Regions from separate parts of the Arthrobacter sp. FW306-1B-G06A genome, predicted to be linked through region 2. Evidence: riboswitches for the same ligand, from Rfam matches in the RefSeq annotation. Region 2 holds a riboswitch; each other region holds the start of a gene.
The links. Region 2 has a riboswitch for cyclic di-AMP ahead of AC3WJM_RS00170 (M23 family metallopeptidase). Riboswitches for the same ligand answer to the same signal wherever they lie in the genome.

Region 1 (7,506 bases), on a different contig from region 2:
CGCCTCGGAAACCGAGCGGTGCGTGACCTTGCCTGCCGCGATGTTGAGTCCGGCCGCCAGTGCGGGGTCGCGGTCGAATGCGGCCCTGACGCCCAGGTTGGCCAGTGACACCGCGTAGCGCAGGGTGACGTTGGTCAGGGCGTAGGTGGAGGTGTTCGGAACGGCGCCCGGCATGTTGGCGACGCAGTAGAAGATCGTGTTGTGGACCTTGTACGTGGGTTCCTGGTGCGTGGTGGGGTGCGTGTCCTCGAAGCAGCCGCCCTGGTCCACTGCGATGTCCACCAGCACGGAGCCGGGCTTCATGCGGGAAACCAGCTCGTTGGTGACCAGCTTGGGGGCCTTGGCGCCCGGGATCAGCACGGAACCGATGACGAGGTCGGCGTCGACCACGGACTTCTCGATCTCGTATGCGTTGGAGGCGACCGTCTTCAGGCGGCCCTGGTAGAGGGCGTCCAGTTCGCGGAGGCGGTTGATGTTGATGTCCAGGATGGTGACGTCGGCGCCCAGGCCCAAGGCCATGGCGGCGGCGTTGGTACCGGCAACACCGGCGCCGAGGACAACAACCTTGGCCGGGCGGACGCCGGGTACGCCGCCCAGCAGCACACCCTTGCCACCGGCCGGAGCCATGAGGGAGGAAGCGCCGACGACGACCGACAGGCGGCCGGCAACCTCGGACATGGGTGCCAACAGAGGCAGCGCGCGGCCGTCCTGGACGGTTTCGTAGGCGATGGCCGTGACGCCGGAGTTGATGAGTTCCTGGGTCAGCTCGGCCTCGGCGGCCAAGTGCAGGTAGGTGAAGAGGATCAGGCCCTTGCGGAAGCGGTGGTACTCGGCCTTGATCGGTTCCTTGACCTTCATGACCATGTCAGCGCGTGCCCAGACGTCGTCGGCCTCCGCCACGATCTCAGCGCCGGCAACCGAGTATTCCTCGTCCGTGATACCGGAGCCCAGGCCTGCGCCCCGTTCCACCAGAACGGTGTGGCCGTGGGTGCGGAACTCGTGAACGCCCGCGGCCGTGATGGCAACGCGGAATTCGTTGTTCTTGATCTCTTTGGGGACACCGATGATCATTTTGGGCTCCATCTTCGAAAGGCTTCAACGGCCTTTTTCTCTGCGGGGGACTGTGCTTCCAGAATAAATCCGCTGTGAGCCAGCCGACAGGAAAGGCGATCGTCACGGTTGCCGACTTCCCCGGAATTCCGCGGTTTTTGCCGCCTTCGACTCGACATTTGTCGATATTGAGGGCGTCAGGTGTCGCCTGATGTTCGTGGGGCAAAGTAGTGTTTTCTCCATGCAGCAAGACGTGGAGAAAATCGTCGAGGACGTAGCACTCAAGTTGGGCCGCGGCCTCTCCTTGGAAGACCTCGACGGCGTGCTGCTCGCCTACAGCTCCAACCAGTCCCACGCCGACCGCGTGCGCGTGAATTTCCTCCTCAGCAAGCGTGTCCCGGTGGACGTCAGCGCCTGGCAGCTCTCGCACGGCATCGCAACCGCGGTGCGTCCCGTCGTCGTACCAGCCAATGAAGAACTCGGGATGGTCGGGCGGGTTTGCGTCCCGTTGCTGGTGCGCGGATTCCGTGTGGGATACCTCTGGGTCCAGCAGGACCTTGACGAGCAGACCGCGACGGCGATACTCGCCGAGCTGCCGGGGGTCCGGGACGAGTTGGACCTCCTCGCGGGGTTGCTGCTCGATTCCAACACGGCGGAATCGGAGTTCCGGCGCCGCCGTGAGCAGGAATTCCTCGCTGCATGCCAAGGCGAGTCCAACGCGGTGGCGGCCGTGGCGGGATGGAAGGAGATCCAAGGCAGGGGACCGTGGCAGCTGGTGACCGTGCTCGATGCTGCGGACAGTGGCGGCGTCTCTGATCCGATCGCGGCGACCCTGACGCACCGTTCCGTCGCACTGCAGGCCACTATCGGGGTCGATTCCGTGCTTTTCAGCGCCGGGACTGAGACGCACTCGGTCCTGTTGTTCCGCGAAACGGGCGGACGGGCAGAGCATGCCCAGGTCCTGGTCCACTATCAGCTGGAACTCGCCAAGCGTGCCGGCCGAAAAGTGGACCGCGTCATTCTTGGCATCAGCGAGCCGTTTTCGGCTATTCGCCAACTGGGCCGGGCGTACCGGCAGTCGAAGCTCGCGGCCCAGGCTGCCGCCGTCGATCCTCCGCTCGGCGAGCTCGTGGACAGCCGCTCGGCCGGGATCTACCAGTTGTTCGAACGGCTACAGGCGCCCGGGGGGTGGGACGATTCGGGTTCCGTGCAATTCCAGGAGATCGAGGACGCCGACCGCAACGGCGAGCTGCTGCCCGTGCTCGAACTCCTTTACGACAGCGACGGCTCCGTTCAGGATGTGGCCTCGAAGCTCCACCTGCACCGCAGCAGCATCTACAACCGACTGGCCAGGGTCCGCCAGCTTATCGGAGCGGATCCGCTGAATGGCGCCACCCGGCTCGAACTCCACGCAACGCTCAAGGCGCGCCGCTGGGCTGGCCGACCGCGGATTTGAAGCGCAGGTACCGGAAACCGCGCTGGCCTACTTGTTGAACTGCCTCAACTGAAGGCTGCAGCGCCAGCGGTCCGGGCGGTGCTGAATCATCTGCGTCCGGGTGTTCCGGCAGCATCGTCCGTGCCACTCGACGGCAAATGCTCGATGCCCTCCCATCCTCACTGCAGTGCCTTGGTTGCTGCGTCCAGAATCGACCCAAGATCGACGCCCGGTTGGGTAGGCGGTGGCGTCGGTGTGGGGCTGGCCGGGGTCAGCGGCTTCCAAGAACCTGTGGGTGCGGGAGTCGGAGACGCTGGATCCGTCGGATCCGGTGTCGGGGTTGGGCTAGCGGGTCCGGTCGGACCGGGGCTGGGAGCCGGCGCAGGCTGGGCCGGAACCGGGGTGGAAGGAACAGGCGCCGGGGTGAGGCTTGGGGGCAGCGCTGACGGGAGGGCCGGAACCTGAACGGAGATCGATGGTGCAGGGACGCTCGACGATTCGACAGCTGCCGGTCCTTGCGGCGAATGCTGCGCCGGGTCCCCGGCCTGGCCGGACTTGGCGCTCGGGGTAGCTGCCGAAGGTGATCCCGCAGCGCTGGGGGAGGTGCTTGGCGTCGTGGAAGGAGCGCTGGATTGCGTGGAGTCCTGGCTGTCTGCGCTGGCAGCGTCCTGGGCGCGGGATTCCTGGCCGAAGAAGGGCAACTCGAGGGCTTGTCCCAGGGAGCCGGCGGCCAACAAGATGCCTAGGGCACCTGTCACCACTGCCATTCGGTTGCTCATCGTCCGGACGGCGGCGGCCTTCTTGAGGACGGCGTGTGGTTCACGGCTGAAGGAGGAACCGGTAAGGGGCGCCGGACCGGCGCCGGCGCGGGTTGCCGCGGGAAGTGCCGTTGTGGCTGCGTTCTCGGTTTTGGCCGACTCTGCTGTCGCGCGAGCCAAGGTCGCAGCAGACACCGTCGGTATGGCCGCGGTGGCAGGTTCTGCCGCCGCAGCAGGCACTGTTTGTATGGCCGCAGTTTCGCTGGCTTCGGAGGCCCGCTTCCGTTCGGCCGCCCGGGCGGCCGCGCGCGTGGTGGGCGCCGCCGTCGTCGGTGTTGCCGTGGGGGTGGGCGCCGCCGTCGAACTCAAAGGTTCGGAAGCCGGCGCAGCGATGAACGGTTCGCTGTCTGTGGCCCGACGACGTCCGGTTGGTTTGGTGCTCTCGCCCGCCACTTGGGCACGGCGAGGCTGATCCATGGTTGGGGACATGGTGATTGCCTCTCAACGCCTTCGAGGTTAGCTGTCGGGTTCGGACGAGGCCGTCCGGCCGCGCGTGGCGGCTTCACCCCAAGGGCCTGAAGTGGGCCCGGAGACTCTGGGTCCCCCGTCTCTGCCGCGGGTCTGGCGGATTCCGGGTTGCGGCAGAGCTCGGCGTCAACCCGGAAGCGGCCCGGCTGGGGACTGGGTCGCCCCTCGACGTTACAACAGCCGGCATGCAAAGTCACATTTGAATAACGGGCGCGGTGACCCGTTTTTGCCCGGCCTGGCCGGCGATGAGTCCCGCGACGTGTTCGGCGTCGCGGCCGACCCCACCCACGAGGCCGGAGGTCAACCCGTATTGGAAGGGCATGCCCACAAAGAACAGTCCTGGGAGTTGTTCCACGGCGCCCCGGAGGGTGAGCGGCCAGCCGTCCCCATCCGTGGGAAGTCCTTGGATCCAGCCAAAGTCCGGTTGGTAACCAGTAGCCCAGATGACCGTGGACACCGGTATCGCGTGACCTTCATCGGTCAGGGGTTGGCCATCGCGCGTGCCCTTCAGGCGTGGTAGGCGGGTGACTCCCGCGGCGTCGAGCTCCCGCGTTGAGGTCCGGATCAGTGGCGCGCCGTGCTGGGTGAACCCGAGCGCGACCTTGCGGCCGATAGGGGTGGATCTGTTCAGCACCTTGTGGATGAAGAGCCACCAAAGCCCGCCGGCGTATCGCGTCACGGGGCCTGGAATGTGGAACGGAGGGTTTCCTGCGATGTAGGTGCGGTGCGTGAGTGCGAGCTCCAAGGCGATTTCGACGCCGGAGGTGCCGGAGCCGACCACCAGGACATCTCCGGGCGGAATTGAGTCCGGGTTGGAGTATTCCGCTCCGTGCAGTTGGTGGATGCCGGGATCGAGATCCCTGGCGAACGCCGGGACCCGTGGCTGTGTATTCGGGCCCGTGGCAACAACAACGTTTCTCGCCAGGATCGACCCGGTGCTCGACTGCACCCGGAACCGGCCGTCCTCCCGCTCGATGCCGACGACGCGGGCGCCATGGCGTACCGGGAGTTCCCAGTTCGTGGCGTAATTCTCGAGGTATTCGGCCATGGCGTCTTTGCCGGGAAAGGTCCCCCGGGCGGCTGGAAACGGCAGGCCGGGAAGGGAATCGTGCTGCGCCGGGGTGAAGAGACGCAAGGAATCCCATCGGCTCCGCCACACGTCGCCGACGCGGGCCTGCGAGTCCAGGATGAGGAAATCTTGCCGGTGCTTCTTCAGGTGGTATCCGGTGGCGAGGCCCGCCTGCCCGGCGCCCACAATTACCGTGTTCACTGCCTCATTGCTGTCCATCGCGAAGCCTCCTGAGGTGTCCGAGGTCACTAGAATAGCATTCCACTAACTGGAATGATATTCTTTTTTCGTGGAAATCCGGCACAATGACAGGCGCTTAGCTCAAGCTGTCGCAACCAAAGCTGCCGTGGTGGAGGCCGCCCGTCAGCTGTTTCTGAGCAAAGGGTATGTGGCCACCACTATCGGGGCCGTTGCCGAGCAAGCAGGTGTGGCCGTCCAGACCATCTACAACTCCGTGGGCAACAAGGCTGCGCTGCTCTCCGCCGTGGTCGACGCGACGGCTGCGGGTCCGGATGCTCCTCGCACCGTGCCGGAGACCATGCGCGAGCGGACTGCCGCAGCCGCCGACGCCGGAGCGGTCCTGGCGCTGTTGGCCGACTGGTTTGCCGAGGTGAATCCGCGGAGCACCCAATTGTTCACCGTCATGCGGCAGGCCTCCGCCGTCGACGCCGAAGCCGCAAAAGTGGAGCGGGACCGGGCCGAAACCCGGCTACGGAACTATGCGGAAGCTGCGGCCGCGCTCAGGCGGCGCGGGGCACTGAGCTCCGGCATGAGCGACGAGCAAGCCGCTGCCGTGATCTGGTCGGTGGGTCATCCGGACACCTACCGGTCACTCGTGCTGGACTTCGCCTGGGGATTGGACCGCTACCGGGATTGGGTCCACGCTGCGCTCAAGGCCGCCCTCGCGTAGCTTTTCTACTTGTTGCTTTCCTCTTCCGCCGCGGCCGTCTTCTTCTGGGTTTCCAGCCACGCCATGATGTCCGCGAGCCTGATGCGCCGATGCGTGCCGCGGTATTCCACCGGGATTTCGCCACGGTCAGTCATGTTCCGCAGGTAGGTGTGCGAGATTCCCGCGAGTTCGGCCGCTCTCGACGTCGTGAGCATTTCCTCGACGCTGCTCACGGTCACAGCTTCACCTCGGCCCAGCCTGCCAAGGAGGTCGACGACGGCGTCCCTCGCCTCATCCGGCAGCCGGTGGACCGTGCCATCCACGAAGACGGTGATGTCGTTGCTGTCCTGGAGTGAGCGCGCCAGGTTACGGGCGTCGTCCGCGGGCAAGCCAGGCGTCACGCGGGGAGCTATCAATGCCATGGCAGAAGCCTAGCCGCGCTCAAGGCTGTGCGGTTACGCCGCCGTGTTAGATTCACGCCTATGGTCAACTACCCCGCCAATCCGGATCCCGCGCTCGCCGTGGCCGCGGCAATCGATCTACTGGTGCGGCAAGGCTATGACGCGACCTCCGTGGACGATCTTGCCGATGCCGCAGGGATCAGCCGGAGCACGCTTTTCCGCAAGTTCGGCTCCAAAGAGGACATTGTTTTCGCTGATCACGACCGTATTCTGGCGCGGGTCCAGGACCTCCTTGCGCGGACGACGGCGGATCCGTTGCGTGCCGTCGTGGATGCCGCGCTCTTGGTTTTTGGCCACCATGTGGGCAACTGGAGAACCTCCCTCGCCCGCTACGAGCTTCTGCATCAAGTGCCGGCTCTTCGTGACCGTGAACTGGTCATGACGCATCGCTATCAACGGGCTTTCCGGAATCATCTTCTTTCCGCGCTGCCCGAGGGCGAAAGCCGCGAGGTCACGGCCGTGGCCTTTGCCGCGTCGGTGGTTGCTGTGCACAACAGCGTCCTGCGCCAATGGCTGCGGGCGGTTTCTGCTGGCGAACGCGAGGCGGATGCGGAGCGCAATGTGCGGGAAGCTGAAGCCGAAGAGCTGGCCGCGCGGCTCGGGCGTGAATTGGGCGCGTTGGCGGACACTTTCGCCCATGTTTCAACCGGCGAGGCGGGTAGCGACGCAGCCGGTGCCGCGTCCGCGCCAGGCGGCCGGCCCGCCGTCGTGGTTGCTGTCCTCGATCCGGCAGCGGGTACAGAACGGATCCTTCAAGCGGTTCGGGACGCCCTGGCTTAGTTCGATCCAGCAGAATCCATGGTGGAACTGAGTTCCTTGACATGAAACTGAGTGTCAGCGCATGCTGGGAGTCGTAGATCGCAACCCCGAGCGAGGATCCCCCATGACGACGATGTCCAACAGCGCTTCCGAGGAACTGGATGCCATATTCCCGGTCGGCGCAGCTTTTCCGGCCGGCACCATGGAGCCCGAGTATGTCCTGAACGAATCCCTGGACCCGGACCCGGCGTCCGTCTTCAAGGACGTTAGCCGCGAAGACCGCGCCTACTGGGACCGCGCTCGGACCTTTGTCCAGGACGACGTGCTCCCGGTCATCGCGGGGTACTGGGAGCGCGCGGAGTATCCGCTCCATCTGGTGAAGCGCCTGGGTGAACTTGATCTGCTGCGCGACGGAATCAACGTCGACGGGTTCCCGGCCATGAGCAAAACCGCCGCCGGACTGGTCACCATGGAACTGAGCCGCGGGGACGGCTCCATCGGCACGGTGGTCGCTGTCCAGGGCGGCTTGGCTTTGCGGTCCGTGGCGGAATGCGGTT
Region 2 (7,506 bases):
CAATTCCGGTTCAGGCCGCCGACTCGGGCAGGAGGAAGGGATCCCATGCGGGCGCAGGTTTCTCAAGCTCCTTGATTTGCCAGATAGTCCCGGTGGGCGCCGCCGGAGTGAACCTCAGTTTCCAGCCCATCTCGGCTGGGGTGTGGTCACTCTTGGCGTTGTTGCAGCGCAAGCACGCTGCCACCAGGTTTTCCCAGGAATCCGCGCCGCCCCTGGATTTGGGGTGGACGTGGTCAATGGTGTGCGCTGCTTTCCCGCAGTAGGCGCAACGGTGACCGTCACGGCGCAAGACGCCGCGGCGTGTGACCGCCGTGATGGTGTTGTACCTTGGCCGGATGTAGCGATTGAGCAGAATCACGGAAGGACGTCCGAGAATCTCTTGTGGCCCGACGACAGGCTCGTCGCCTTCGGCCACTACGCTCGCTTTTCCGGTGAGCACAAGGACCAGCGCCCGGCGGAAGGTTACTACCGCCAGCGGTTCATATCCAGCATTCAGAACGAGTGTGCGCATGCACGTACCTCTTCACGGCCGCACCCGTCAGGGGCGCGAGGGCCGGCTGCCCTCTGCATGTACGGGCTGTGGATCGACAACCTAAGAGTAAACACCAGAAGGCCAGATCAACGAATCCATGCGGGGGTTCCAGCGCAGTGTCGGTCAAAGTTCATGTGCCGGACACGTAAGCGCACGCTCGTTAAAACAGGACATCCCCACCGGCGGACCAGCGGGGATGTTCCAGTGAAGCTATGTAACCGGGGCTATTTAGCCACCAACGCGGATGAAGACCGGGCCGGAGCCGACATTGACGCTGTAAAGGGCGGTGGTGCCACCGTTCCAGCCGCCGTGGACTGCCATGCCGTTGCCGACGTAAACAGCGATGTGGGCCATGCCCATGCCACCGTTCTGGTAGTAGACCAGGTCTCCCGGCTGCGCTTCAGCAGCGCTGACCGTACGGCCAAGGGAGAGGTAGTCTGCCGGCCAGCCGTGGAAGTTGATGCCAACAGCGGCCAGGGAGTTCGAGGCCAGGGCAGTGCAGTCCTGGGCAACGCCAAGCTGAGCGTAAGCTGCGGCAGCAATCGCTGCGCCCTTGCCGCTGGCAACCTTCGTGGCGGGCGAAACAGCAGCGGTCACAGAAAGCGTCGAGGAGCCGGTAGCGGCACCCGTGGCAGCCTGCGAAGCCGGAGCGGCTTCCTGGGTGGCAACCGGAGCTGCGACAACCGGAGCAGCTTCGGTGGAAACCACCGGGCGTTCGTACTTGATGGCGACGGAGGAGTCGGCCGAAATGCTGGCTTGGGCGATGGACTGGACTTCCAGGGCGGAGGTCGAAGTGGACTCGCGGGGAACGTTGGTTTCTGCAGCGTTGGCTGCGATACCGCTAGTGAGCACCAGACCGGAAGCAGCTGCGATAACGGCTGCCTGACGGCCTACGCCACCGGCGTTGCTGCCGACAGTCTTAGCGATAACGGCAAGCGAGTTGGTCTTGGTGACCGCGGCACGGTGGCGCGCAACAGTAGAGCGTGAAGACACGTTAAGAGGCCTCTCCCTATGCCCGCGAGGTAAGCTGTCGGATTCGGATGGGAGTCATCCGGCCACACTCCTCCCTCTCGGAAGTCGTGCGACTTAACCCCAAGGCCATCGGTGAAGATGACCAAAAGTGGGTCCCCCGCCTCTGCCAGACGATGTTTTGCGAACGGAACCTCGGGCAGTGGCAGAGCTAGGCAATCCACCCGAGTGCATCAACTCTCTAAAAGTTGATGCGAGTTAGACGGTACATGAGTTTTGGCTGAATGTCACATTCAGGTCACGGAGCGTGACAAGCATGCGAGAGACTTCCATCGGATTGGCTACAGCCAGCCCAGGGGGTCAACGACGTCGCCGTTGACCATGACTTCAAAGTGGAGGTGGCAGCCCGTGGAGGCGCCCGTAGTGCCGCTCAATGCGATGACATCGCCTCGGCCAACCGTTTGGCCCACCTGGACGTTGAACGACGACAAATGGTTGTACGTGGTTTCCAGGCCGTTGCCATGGTCCACCACAATGCGGTTTCCGCCGCCATACGGATGCCAGCCGGCGAAGGTGACCTTGCCGGCCGCGGCAGCATGGACCTGGGTGCCGCACTGGGCCACGAAGTCCTGGCCGCGGTGGAACTCCCCCAAACCGCCCGTGATGGGATTCACGCGGTAGCCGAAAGGCGAGGCCGTGGTCAGGGTGTCCAGGGGCGCCCCCAGGGTGCCCTTGGAGGACGAGGTCTTGATGGTGCCGACGGACTGTGCGCTCAAGAGCTGCTTGAGCTTGCTGTCCGGATCCGCCGTGGTTGACACTGCGGCACGGCTGAAGTCGATCGTGGCGCTTGCCGCGGCCGGAATCTCGGGCTGGGTGCCCACAGCCGAGGCGGCCTGGCTTGAATCCGCCGTGGCCGTCATGGCGCCGGTGCCCGGCATGGCGACTGTCAGGATGAGGCCCGTCGTGGCGAGGGCCACTCCGGCCTTCTGTCCCGCTCCGCTCGCGGCGGCGAATTCGGCCATCTGTCGCAAAGGACCCTTGCGGCGGCGAAGTTCGCGATGGGGATCGCGCGGCCGCTCGTGCTCGACGGCGCTTGTGCTCCGCAGCTCAGCAGTAGGACCGGACGCGCGCCTGCGGCCCCTGGTGTTCTGCGTGGTCAAGGTTTTCCTCTCTGGCAAGCCTGCGAAGTTAGCTGTCGGATTCGGGCCAGAGAGATCGTGGACCCGGTCCGCGCGAAGGGCACGAAACGCAAGGTACCCGGAGGGGCCTTGCGTTGTTTGCACTTCCGCTACGGACTTCACCCCAAGGCCGTCTTTCGACAGCCGATGGTGGTTCCTCCGTTTCTGCCAGTGAATGGACTAATCCACCTGATCCGCTGGCAGAACTCGGCTTCGGATCAGGTAACGCTTTGGTATCGGCGCCAGTATTTAACTATAGGGGATTAAGCCCCACGGTAATAATTTCGTTATCTTTGCGGGCGACCCCGCCGGGCCGGCTAGGCGACCGTGACAAACACGTGCGAGGCGACCTCAGGCGGCAGCTCCAGCGCGCCCTCGATATTGGGCACGCGAACGGAGATGTACTCCCCTACGCGCTCCAGGGACACCCTGGCGCCCGGGCGGATTCCGCCCTCGTCCAACTGGACCAGAAGTTCCGGTTCCACCTGGATCGGTTCAGCCAGCCGGCTGACGGTGACCCGGTTTTCAGGTGAATATTCGTTCATCGCGTCAAGAAGGTTGACCACGCCATCCGTAAAGGCGTGGGACGCGGCTCCACCCAGCGCTTCGAGTCCGGGAATGGGGTTGCCATAGGGCGATTCAGTGGGGTGGTCCAGCAACTCATAGAGCCGCCGTTCCACGCGCTCACTCATGACATGCTCCCAACGGCACGCTTCATCGTGCACGTAGGCCCAGTCCAGTCCAATGACATCTGCCAGGAGCCGTTCGGCGAGCCTGTGCTTGCGCATGACCTCGGTGGCGCGTTTCCGGCCCGTTTCAGTCAGCTCAAGGTGCCGGTCGTTGGACACAATCACCAGGCCGTCGCGCTCCATCCGCCCGATCGTCTGGGAAACGGTGGGGCCGGAGTGCCGCAAGCGCTCGGCGATGCGGGCGCGAAGAGCCACGATGTTCTCTTCTTCAAGCTCCAAAATGGTCCGAAGATACATCTCAGTGGTATCGATCAGATCCGTCATCCAGCTCAGCTCCTCGAGCGCAGTATCTTGCGTATTTTCGCCAGCTCCAAGCTTAGCTTATTTGGAATTACTCCGGATAATTCCGGCGCTTGTCCACCGTCCGGTCCGCCGTCCTCTCCTGAGCTGGCCGAACAATGGTTTCCACGTGGCGGACTATGACACCTTCGGTTCTGCCCCCGCCTGCGGTGTCAGGCAGAATTGGGGAGTCGAAGGGGCAGCTTGCCACCTGCCACGACCCATCTAGGCCGCTACTTCACCATTGGAGCATCCCGTGAGCGACAACAGCATCACCATCCCCGCCGATTTGCTGCCCAAGGACGGCCGCTTCGGCGCCGGGCCCTCCAAGGTCCGCCCGGAGCAGATCGAGGCCCTCTCCGCCGCCTCGACAACGATCCTCGGCACCTCCCACCGCCAAGCACCCGTCAAGAACCTGGTGGGCTCCGTCCGCGAGGGACTTAGCCAGTTCTTCCGTGCGCCCGAGGGCTACGAGGTGATTCTCGGCGTTGGAGGCTCCACCGCGTTCTGGGACGTCGCCAGCTTCGGCCTGGTCGAGAAGAAGGCCCAGCACCTCTCCTTCGGTGAGTTCGGTTCCAAGTTCGCTTCGGCGACCAACAAGGCACCGTTCCTTGAAGCTTCCTCCATCATCACGTCCGAGCCTGGTACCCGGCCGGTTTCCCAGGCCGAAGCAGGCGTGGACGTGTACGCGTGGCCACAGAACGAAACCTCGACGGGTGTCGCCGCTCCGGTCAAGCGCGTCCAAGACGCCGGCGAGGGTTCACTTGTCCTGGTGGATGCGACGTCCGCAGCCGGCGGCCTGGATGTTGATGTTGCCGAAGCCGACGTCTACTACTTCGCCCCGCAAAAGAACTTTGCGTCCGACGGAGGCCTGTGGCTGGGACTCTTCTCCCCCGCCGCCCTGGAGCGCGCGGCCCGTATCAAGGCAAGCGGCCGCTGGATCCCAGATTTCCTGGACCTGCAGACGGCTATCGACAACTCGAAGCTCAACCAGACCTACAACACGCCGTCCCTGTCCACCTTGGTGACATTGGATGCCCAGGTCCAGTGGCTCAACAAGAACGGTGGCCTGGATTTCGCTTCCGGACGCACCGCGGACTCCGCAAGCCGTATCTACAGCTGGGCAGAGGCTTCCGAGTACGCCACCCCGTTCGTGGCAAAGGCCGAGGACCGCTCCAACGTCATTGCCACGATCGATTTCGATGACTCGATCGACGCCGCGGCCATCGCCAAGGTGCTCCGCGCCAACGGGATCGTGGACACGGAGCCCTACCGCAAGCTGGGCCGCAACCAGCTGCGCATCGCTACCTTCGTTGCCATCGAGCCGGACGACGTCTCCGCATTGCTCGCCAGCATCGACTTCGTGGTGGGCGAACTGAAGAAGTAAGGGCCTGCCGCATTCCCGCGGTCAGGGCTGGTCAGCGTCGTCCGGGTGGGGATCCCGGGCGGCGCTGTCCCTTTTAACGGCGTCCCTATTAGCTGGACCCGCGCTTTGGGACTCAATCCGGAAGAACCGCATCCCGCCGGCGCTGCGGTCGAAGCGGAGCCGCAGCTGGCGCGCGCGGATGATCCACACGATGCCGACGACGGCGGTGCTGGCGCCCGCGGCAGCGGCCACTCCCACTGCCCACCGGGGTCCGGCGACGTTGGACACCCAGCCGACGAACGGTGCACCGATGGGCGTTCCACCCATGAAAATGGCCATGTAGAGTGCCATGACCCTGCCGCGCATGACGGGTTCCGTGGTGGACTGCACGTAGCCGTTGGCGCTCGTGATCATGGTCAGGGCAAACAGTCCGCAGGGAATCAATGCCAAGGCGAACATGGTGTAGTTCGGCGCCAGGGCGGCCAGTCCGCTCGCGAGGCCGAACCCGCCCGCCGCCGCGAAGATGAGCCGCATGCGTGGCCTCCCTCGCCGGGCGGAAAGCAATGCTCCTGCGACGGAGCCGATCGCCATGACCGAGTTGAGCAGCCCGAATGCCCCCGCGTCCATGCCGAACTCCGTGCCGACCATGGCCGCGATGAAGAGGACGAAGTTCAGTCCGAACGTGCCCATGATGAAGATCGCGACGAGGACAACCACAATGTCCGGGCGGTTGCGGACGTAGCGAAGCCCTTCACGGATGCGTCCCTTGCCTGCGGCGGCCCGGGGTTGGACGCGCAAGGAGGAAAGCGGAATGGCCCGGATCGCGCCAAGCATCGCGAGGAAGGTCAGGGTATTGATCATGAATACCCAGCCCGGCCCCACGGCCACCGTCAACACGCCGGCCACCGCGGGACCGATCATGCGGGCGACGTTGAAGGATGCGCTGTTCAACGCGACAGCGTTGGAAAGATAGTCGTCCTTGACCAGCTCGGACACGAACGTCTGGCGGACGGGGGCGTCAAGTGCCGAGACGACGCCAAGCAAGAGCGCGAACACGTAGACATGCCACAACTGGGCCGCACCGCTTAGGACCAGGAGTCCCAAGCCCGTGCTCAGGACCGCCATGGCCGATTGCGTCATGACGAGGAGCCTGCGCCGGCTGTAGCGGTCGGCAAGCAGTCCGGCCCACGGCGCCAGGAAAAGCTGCGGACCCAGTTGGAGGGCCAAGGTCACGCCCATCGCCCCGGCATCGTGGTTGCTCAGATGGGCGAAGACCAGCCAGTCCTGGGCAGTCCGTTGCATCCACGTGCCGATATTGGAAACGAGCGCACCGATGAACCAAATGCGGTAGTTAAGGACACCGAGCGATTTGAAGGTGGACATCAGTTGCCACCTTCACGAAATTCACTCGCCGGGTCCGCCAAGGGCTAGTCAGCCTCGATGTCGTCGGCGTCGTCGCTCTCTTGTTCGTCACCCGGGGCGGCGACGTCCTCACGGGAAGGGTCGCCGTCGTCGTCCGCGTCAACGGGGACGCCGGCTTCCTCCGCCTCCTCGGCCGCGGTAGCCTCGTCCTCCGGACGGACGCGCTTTGCCCAAGGCACCCATTCAGGAGCGAGGATGGAGTCCTCGGACGGCAGCAAGCCAAGCTCGCTGACGGTGACCACTTTGGAGCGCGAGTTGCGGGTCACGACGGCGTACCACTGCCATCCGCCGTACCCGGCCAGCCGCGATTCGAACAGGTGCGTGACGACGCGTTCGCCTTCCGAGCGCGCGGCAATATGCGGCCCGATTTCTGCCGGCTTGGCAATGGTCTCCACCGCATTGCGGGCGACGTCGACGGCGGCCGCAAGGAAAGCGTCCGGCTTGCCGACGCGCCACACAGGAATGCCGGTGCGGGGTTTCGCCGTTGATGTCATGGCAGGTTTAGGCTTCCAGCTCGTCGGCAACCTTGCGCAGGGCTGCTGCGATGGCTTTGCCCTTGGCGCCTTCAGGGTACTTGCCGGCGGACAACGTGCCGGAGAGGTTGTCCAGTACAGATACGAGATCCTGGACTACCGGAGCGAGCTCGCGGGCGTTCATGCGCTTGGCCTTGGCGATGGAAGGCAACTTGTCCAGGACCCGGAGGCCCAGCGCCTGGGCGCCCCGGCGACCGTCGGCGACGCCGAACTCAACCCGGGTTCCTGCCTTGAGATCCGCTACGCCTTCGGGCAGTGCGGATTTGGGCAGAAACACTTCCTGGCCGTCCTCTGCTGCGAGGAATCCGAAGCCTTTTTCCTTGTCATACCACTTGACCTTGCCGGTGGGCACGTAATCAACCTTCTTCGTTCTTACTTGCGAGACACAGCCGGCACGCCACCGCATCCGCAGGAGACTGCGGGAATAGGGGTGACTGCCTGGACCATGTTGGTCTATTGCTTCAAGGTTATCCTGCCC
Region 3 (7,506 bases), on a different contig from region 2:
ACGACGATCACGATGCGCAACCACGGAAGCCACGAGGCGTCGCGGCCCAGGAGAACCGCGGACCAAGCCGAACTACCGAGGATGACCACGGCCAGGACGATCCTGGCCGGCCAATATCCACGGCCACGCCACAGCTCAACGCTGCCAATGCCTGCCAAGGCTGCGATTGCCGGTGCGAGCGCTACCGCGTAGTAGGGGTGGACAATGCCGCTCATGAAGCTGAAGACGCCCGCCGTCACCAGAAGCCAGCCACCCCACAGGATGAGCGCGGCACGGGTGCGGGAAGCCCGCGCTTCCCGGCGGGTGAACCATAGGCCGGCTGCCAGCAGAATCAGTGCAGCAGGGAGAAGCCAGGAGACCTCAGCGCCGAAGCTCGTGCCAAACATGCGGGTGATCCCGGCAGCGCCACCGAATCCGGCGTTGCCGCCACCGCCACCGCCGCCGCCGAAGGCGCCGAGGCCACCGAGATTGCCTCCAGCAGGGGCGCCCGCTCCGCCTCCGCCGGGCGTGCCTTCGCCCGAACCCGTGATGCGGGACAGCCCGTTGTAGCCAAAGGTCAGCTCGAGGAAGCTGTTGGTTTGCGAACCCGCCATGTAAGGCCGTGCCGATGCCGGGGTCAGCTGGAAGAGGGCGACATAACTGCCGGCTACTACTGCGATTCCGGCCAGCGCGCCGAGCAGGTGCAGCAGCCTCCGCCGCAACGGGGTCGGGGCGGCCCAGAGGTACGCGAGTCCCAGGCCTGGAACAATCAGGAAACCCTGCAGCATCTTGCTCAGGAACGCGAGGCCCACTACAGCGCCGGCAGCGGCGAGCCACTTCCAGCCCGCCCGTTCGATGGCGCGGGTAGTGAAGTACGCCGCCAGGACCAGGCAGAGAGTCAGCATGGCGTCGGGATTGTTGAAGCGGAACATGAGCGCCGCCACCGGGGTCAGTGCCAATGCCCCACCGGCAAACAAGCCAGCGCCTGGTCCGGAAACCCGCTTGACCGTCAAGTAAAGGAATCCAACGGCGGCCACGCCCATCAGCGCCTCGGGAACCAGCATGCTCAGGGGAGAGAAGCCGAAGATCCGGCCCGCCAAAGCAGGGATCCACAAGGAGGCCGGAGGCTTGTCCACGGTGATGGCGTTGCCGGCGTCGAGCGAACCGAACAGAAGCGCCGTCCAGTCCTTGGTGCCGGCTTGAATGGCCGCTGCGTAGAAGGAGTTTCCGTAACCGGTGGCCGCGAGGTTCCAGAGATACAGGAACGCGGTGGCTACGAGGAGCCCGGCGGCGGACGGCCGCACCCAGCGGGGCTGCCGGCCAAAGGCGTATCGGGTCCAGCGGGGCGTGGCGTCCGGGGTTGATGGGCCTGCCGAGTGGCGCGGTGCGTCGGCAATCCCGACGGCGGGGCCGGCGTCAGCATTTCCGGCGGCGAGTCCTGTGCTTGCGGGAGTGATCGTGGAGGTCATGATGCTGCCGTTTCTGTGCGCGTTTTGGCTTGTGTCCTGGGTTCAGCCGACGGCGCCGCAGGCTGCCGGAAGACCCAAAGGCGGAACAACAGGAAGCGGACTGCCGTGGCGGCGAGGTTCGCTGCGACCACGGTGAGAAGCTCGCCCCAGCGGTCCGGCGTCGTCGTACTATGCACCAAGGCGAGTGCCCCGGAGGTGAGTGCGAGGCCGATCCCGAAGACGATCAACCCCTCGAAGTGGTGCCGAACGGGATTGCCGCCCTGGATGCCGAAGGTGAAGCGACGGTTGGCGCCGGTGTTGGCGATGGCCGTGACGAGCAGCGCCAGGAAGTTCGCCAGCTGCGGGTCCATGAAGCCGCGGCAGAACAGGAAGATGAGCACATAGGCGAGGGTGGACGCAGCGCCGATCGCGGCGAACCGGACCAATTGCCCGAATAGGCTGCTGCGCGGGCTTTGCTCGGCGATGCGGGACGACGCCGGGAGCGGCCCGCGTGCAAGTGCCGCCCGCAGTTCCGGAATGGGGATGCGGCCCGAGACGAGATCCCGGGTGAGCCGGACCATGCCGCGGATGTCGGCCAGGGCGGTCCGCACCACGTCGACGCTGGAATTGGGATCGTCGATCCAGTCGACGGGAACTTCGTGGACCCGGAGCCCGCAGCGTTCGGCGAGGACCAGGAGTTCGGTGTCGAAGAACCACGAATTATCCATGGTGTGCGGGAGGATCTGCTGGGCGACGTCTGCCCGGATCGCTTTGAAGCCGCACTGGGCATCGCTGAAGCGGGCACCCATGAACGAGTGCAGCATCAGGTTGTATCCGCGCGAAATGAACTCGCGTTTGGGGCCGCGGACGACCCGCGAGTTACGGGTCAGTCGGGTGCCGATGGCGAGGTCCGAATGGCCGGAGATCAGCGGCGCCAAAAGGGGCGCCAGTGCGGCGAGGTCAGTGGAAAGGTCAACGTCCATGTAAGCCAGAACGGGCGACGGCGATGCAAGCCACACCTTGCGAAGGGCGTTGCCGCGTCCCTTCTCGTCAAGGTGGACAACCGCGAGCTCAGGCAGTTCCCGGGCTACGCGCTCCGCGATTTTCAACGTGCCGTCCGTGCTCGCGTTGTCCGCCACGGTGATGCGGAAGCCATGCGGGAAGGATTCGCGCAAGTGGCCGTGAAGCCTGCGCAGGCACTCTTCGAGATCGCGTTCCTCGTTGAAGACGGGGATGGTGACGTCGAGGACGGGGATGGCGGTGTGGGTGTCCACGGGGGCGCGCAGCCCCGTGCTGCGCTGGATGGGAGTGCTGGGTTGGACGGGAAGGCCCGGCGGCACCACCGCGGGGTCCTTCAGGGTTCCGGAGGTGGATTCGATGAGCGTCATGTATCCAGAGTGCCGTTGCCGAATATGAAGGCTTTAGGCGGAACCTGTGACGTGGCTGTGGATGTGTGACCAGCGTGGCGCATCACTTGCCTGGCCAAGAAACGGAGAGGCCCGTCCCGGAAGGGACGGACCTCGACGTACTTTGTGGTTGGCTCTTGGCTTAGTACCAGTTGTGGGCCAAGTGGAAGGACCATGCCGCGGACGGCGATCCGTAGCGTTCCTTGATGTAGTTCAGGCCCCAGCGGATTTGCGTCTGGTAGTTGGTCTGCCAGTCGGCGCCTTCGGACGCCATCTTTTCGGCCGGCAGCGACTGCCCAATGCCGTAAGCGCCACTGGAGGCGTTGGTGGCAGTGGTGCGCCAATCCGATTCCTTGTTCCACAAGGTGATCAGGGCCGACATTTCGCCCTGGCCCCAACCGTAGGAGGGAAGGATGCTTGCGGCGTAGGCCTGGGCGCCGGAGGGATCATCGACGGCGACGGGTGCAACCGGTGCCGCTGGAGCAGGGGGTGCAGCGGGTGCGGCCGGTGCGGCAGCCTGGGGCGCGACGGCGGCTGGAGCGGGCGCGGCCGCCTGGCTTGGCGTCGACGCAGTGCTCGGCTTGGGGCTCGCGCTTGCGCTCGCCGACGGCGTGGCGGTGGCCGAAGGCGTGGCTGAGTGATCCACCGTGCGGGATTCGGACGTGCGGCTCATGTCCTGGGCGTTGATGGCTTGTCCGGCGGCCTGGGTGGCAGCGCCTGCGCCGAGGAACACGGCAACGACGCCGGCAACAACTGCCATGCGCTGGCCGGTGCCGAGGTTCGAGGCGGCTCGCCTCAGCGTGGAACGTGACTTGTTTCTCCGGGCAGGTTCGCCGCGGTGGCGCGCAACAGGGCGCGACTGATCCTTGGAATCAGACATGGTGATTGCCTCTCGACGCCTGCGGAGTTAGCTGTCGGATTCGGATGAGGTCATCCGGCCGTGGCCACAGCGGAACGTGGCGGCACGGCTTCACCCCTAGGGCTGGCTCAACATGAGCGCTTGCCCGGAGACCTGGGTCCCCCGTCTCTGCCTGGACTGTTGGGCACCGGGGAGTGGCAGAGCTCGGCGCCTACCCGGCGGTGGCCGGAATGATCCAGCGCACCTATTCGACGGTACAGGAGGATCCAGCTTAAGTCACATTTAGGTAACGGAGATCACGACGCCGGTGCGTCGACTTGCGCGCGCCGCGCACCGGCGTCGTACTCTTCTGGTTCGCCCGTCAGGCCGGGGCAGTCCTGAGCGCCGGGAGCCGCACCGCGAACTCCGTCCGGCCAGGCCGCGACGCCACTTCGACCGTGCCGCCGTGCGCCTGAACGATGGATTCCACAATGGACAAGCCGAGGCCGGAGGTGCCCTCGGAGCCGGACCGGGCGGCGTCGGCACGGGCAAAGCGGGAGAAGATCCTGCCCTGGAATTCAGGCGGGATGCCCGGGCCGTTGTCGGTCACGGTCACCACGGCGCTGCCATCGGCGGAGCGCATCACGCCCGTGACCACGGTGGTTCCCGCCTCGGTGTGCTTGCGGGCGTTGGAGAGCAGATTCGCCAAAACCTGGTGGAGTTGGGTGGTGTCGCCGCGGACCGTGAGGGGCTCATCCGGGAGCTTGAGCTGCCAGATGTGCTCGGGGGCCATGACTTTCTCGTCGCTGACGGTCTCGATCACCAACTGCGTGAGGTCCACATCGGTGAATTCCGGGGCCTTCCCTTCGTCCAACCGGGCCAAGAGAAGGAGGTCCTCCACGAGGGTGGTCATGCGTTCGGACTGGCTCTGCACCCGGCCCAGCGACTTGCGCCCGTCTTCGGTGAACGTCTCGGTCATGCGCAAGAGTTCGGTGTAGCCGCGGATGGCGGTCAGCGGAGTGCGTAGTTCGTGCGACGCATCCGCGACGAACTGGCGCACCTTGGTTTCGCTTTGCTGGCGGGCCTCGAGGGCGCTCGAGACGTTGTCCAGCATCAGGTTCAAAGCATGGCCGACGCTTCCCACTTCGGTGCTCGGATGGGCCGCCGACGCCGGAACACGCACCGCGAGGGCCACTTCACCGGCGTCAAGCGGAAGTTTCGACACCTTGGTGGCGACGTCGGAGAGTTGCTCCAAAGGCCGCATGGTACGGCGGATCAGCACGGTTCCGGCCAGCCCGATCAGGACCAGTCCGCCCAAGGAGACCAGCACCATGGTCCAGACGAGGGAGGCCTCGGTGTCCTCTTTCGAGGCGAGAGGGAGACCTGTGATGACAACATCGCCGTATGGAGTTTCGGTGGCCACCAGCCGGTAGCCGCCAGTGGACAGCGTGCGATCAACCGGGCGGCCATCGGACGGGAGCGCCGACAGGATTCGGGCGTCGCTGGGCGACAACGGCGCACGTGTGGCATCGGAGGACAAGAAGCCGGCATCGCTGCTCACCTGGCCTGCAAGGATGCGTGCATTGAGCGTGCCGATGCTCTGGCCGCGCGGGTCCAGCGGGTCCGGACGGCCGCCAGGGTTGCCTTGCGGCGGGCGGCCGTGGGAGGCCTGCATCAATTGCTGATCGAGCTGCTTCGTGAGGAACACATCCATGGAGGCATAGCTGACCACCCCGACTGCACCGCAGATGGCCACAAGGAGTGCCATGGAGAGAAGGATCAAGCGCGTGCGCAAGTGCCAGGTTGAAGGATTGAACCAGCTATGGTCGGTCTGGCGGGGGATACCCGAGAGTGCGGACATTCGGCGCCCCGGCTATTCGGCAGGCTTGATGACGTAGCCTGCTCCGCGCACCGTGTGGATCATGGGCGGGTGGTTGGCCTCGATCTTCTTGCGCAGGTATGAGATGTAAAGCTCCACGATGTTGGCTTGGCCGCCGAAATCGTAGTCCCACACGCGGTCCAGGATCTGGGCCTTGCTGACCACGCGCTTGGGGTTCTCCATGAGGTAGCGCAGGAGCTCGAACTGGGTCGCCGTGAGCGGGATGTCCTCGCCGCCGCGGGTAACTTCACGCGTGTCGACGTTCAGGGTCAAGTCGCCCACCACCAGCTCGGCGGTGTCCATCGCGGCCACCCCCGAGCGTTGGACCAGACGGTGCAGGCGCAACAGGACTTCCTCCATGCTGAAGGGCTTGGTGACATAATCGTCGCCGCCGGCGGCCAACCCGACGATGCGGTCCTGTACGTCGTCCTTGGCGGTGAGGAAGAGCGCAGGCACCTCCGGCGCAAAGGCGCGGATCCTGCCGAGCAGCTCGACGCCGTCGAACCCTGGAAGCATCACATCCAGCACCAGGACGTCCGGTCGGAAGTCCTTGGCGAGCTTTACCGCAGCGGGACCGTCGCCCGCCACCGCCACCGACCAGCCCGCCATGCGGAGGCCCATGCTCATGAGCTCGGCGAGGCTGGGTTCGTCGTCAACCACAAGGGCACGGATGGGGGAACCGTCCGGGTGGCTGAGTTGCGGAAGGTTGTTGGTCATGGAGTGCGAGGATGCCATGGGACAACTCTCCAATCTGCCGGTTTGCCAGTGCTTTGCCGTTGCTGTGAGCACCCTGTGAGTCCCAGCCTAGCCACCTGTCCGGAGGTTGTGGCGGTTCTGCAGGTCACAGGGAAGCCTTCAGTTCGACACAGCCAACGCACAGCAAAGCGGCTGACGCTGTTTGGGACAAGAACAATCACGACCAAACAGTCTCGATTTCGATGGAGAACACCATGGATCAGCAAAACAACCCCTCCGTACCTGGTTCCGAGCCGGAGAACGGACACCCGCAGCCGGTGATCCGCCCCCTTGATGATTTTGCGCAGGCTGGTGCCGGGCAGCCGGCCGCCGGGTGGGGTGCTCCGCAGCCGCCGGCGAACCAGCAGCCGGCCGCCGGGTGGGGTCCTCGGCAGCCGCCGGCGAACCAGCAGCCGGCCGCTGGGTGGGGTGCTCCGCAGGCGCCGGCGAACCAGCAGCCGGCCGCCGGGTGGGGTGCTCCGCAGCAATACAACGCCGGACAGCCCCGACCTTCCTTTTTCAAGAATTGGAGCCTGAAGAAGGGGCTCATTGTTGGCGGCGTCGCGGTGGTGGTCGCTGCTGCGGCAGGAGCCGGTGCATATGCCGCCGGCAACGGGACCGCGGCCGCGGATACCACCAACGCGCAGGGACCTGGGGCCGGGCAGAACGGCCAGGGCGGATTCGGTGGCCCGGGCGGCACGAACGCAGGCCCTGGCGGGCTCGGCGTCGGCATGGGCGGCCTGAACGCCGCGGTCCACTCGGAATACGTGGTCCTCCAGAACGGCAGCTATGTCACCATGGCGGGTCAGTTGGGTACGGTCACCGACATCTCAGCGAGTTCCATGACCGTCAAGAGCGAGGACGGGTTCACGAAAACCTATGCGCTGGGAACGGACGTCGTGGTAGCTGAAGGCCTGCGGCAACGTGGAAGCGGAAGCGGCGGCACCACCCTGACCCTCGCCGATGTGAAATCCGGATCCAGCGTGAGGGTCACTGCGCTCAAGGAATCGGACAAGTACACGGCCCAGTCCATCCAGATCGTTACTGCCACCACATCAAGTACCCAAGGAACCGGCACCACCAACTAGTCCCCACCGCCACCCTCGCCTCGCAAGTCCCCACCGGGTCCCGGCCTTCGCAAGCTCAGGCAGGGACCCTCGCCGGCGTGGCCCCACGGCCAGGGAACCCTAGCGGCGTGGGCCCACGGAGCTGATGTCGTTA

Region 1: another riboswitch for cyclic di-AMP. It lies ahead of AC3WJM_RS06640 (hypothetical protein); the one in region 2 lies ahead of AC3WJM_RS00170 (M23 family metallopeptidase).
Region 3: another riboswitch for cyclic di-AMP. It lies ahead of AC3WJM_RS17815 (aggregation-promoting factor C-terminal-like domain-containing protein); the one in region 2 lies ahead of AC3WJM_RS00170 (M23 family metallopeptidase).

What each region holds. Positions count from the first base shown of each region.
Region 1 is NZ_JBYSXB010000009.1:26,780-34,285, reverse strand. Features, by position in the region: gene ald (alanine dehydrogenase) at 1-1,071, opposite strand, end outside; gene AC3WJM_RS06645 (PucR family transcriptional regulator) at 1,292-2,506, shown strand; gene AC3WJM_RS06640 (hypothetical protein) at 2,665-3,732, opposite strand; cyclic di-AMP (ydaO/yuaA leader) riboswitch at 3,735-3,880, opposite strand; gene AC3WJM_RS06635 (flavin-containing monooxygenase) at 3,965-5,059, opposite strand; gene AC3WJM_RS06630 (TetR/AcrR family transcriptional regulator) at 5,130-5,750, shown strand; gene AC3WJM_RS06625 (helix-turn-helix domain-containing protein) at 5,756-6,151, opposite strand; gene AC3WJM_RS06620 (TetR/AcrR family transcriptional regulator) at 6,212-6,970, shown strand; gene AC3WJM_RS06615 (acyl-CoA dehydrogenase family protein) at 7,083-7,506, shown strand, end outside.
Region 2 is NZ_JBYSXB010000001.1:35,889-43,394, forward strand. Features, by position in the region: gene AC3WJM_RS00160 (HNH endonuclease) at 11-511, opposite strand; gene AC3WJM_RS00165 (NlpC/P60 family protein) at 761-1,525, opposite strand; cyclic di-AMP (ydaO/yuaA leader) riboswitch at 1,531-1,697, opposite strand; gene AC3WJM_RS00170 (M23 family metallopeptidase) at 1,843-2,661, opposite strand; cyclic di-AMP (ydaO/yuaA leader) riboswitch at 2,664-2,871, opposite strand; gene AC3WJM_RS00175 (iron-dependent transcriptional repressor DtxR) at 2,997-3,692, opposite strand; gene serC (phosphoserine transaminase) at 3,964-5,094, shown strand; gene AC3WJM_RS00185 (MFS transporter) at 5,116-6,456, opposite strand; gene AC3WJM_RS00190 (DUF3027 domain-containing protein) at 6,501-6,989, opposite strand; gene AC3WJM_RS00195 (cold-shock protein) at 6,997-7,380, opposite strand.
Region 3 is NZ_JBYSXB010000037.1:29,800-37,305, forward strand. Features, by position in the region: gene AC3WJM_RS17805 (ArnT family glycosyltransferase) at 1-1,448, opposite strand, end outside; gene AC3WJM_RS17810 (bifunctional glycosyltransferase family 2/GtrA family protein) at 1,445-2,815, opposite strand; gene AC3WJM_RS17815 (aggregation-promoting factor C-terminal-like domain-containing protein) at 2,976-3,713, opposite strand; cyclic di-AMP (ydaO/yuaA leader) riboswitch at 3,716-3,889, opposite strand; gene AC3WJM_RS17820 (sensor histidine kinase) at 4,054-5,532, opposite strand; gene AC3WJM_RS17825 (response regulator transcription factor) at 5,545-6,285, opposite strand; gene AC3WJM_RS17830 (hypothetical protein) at 6,501-7,373, shown strand.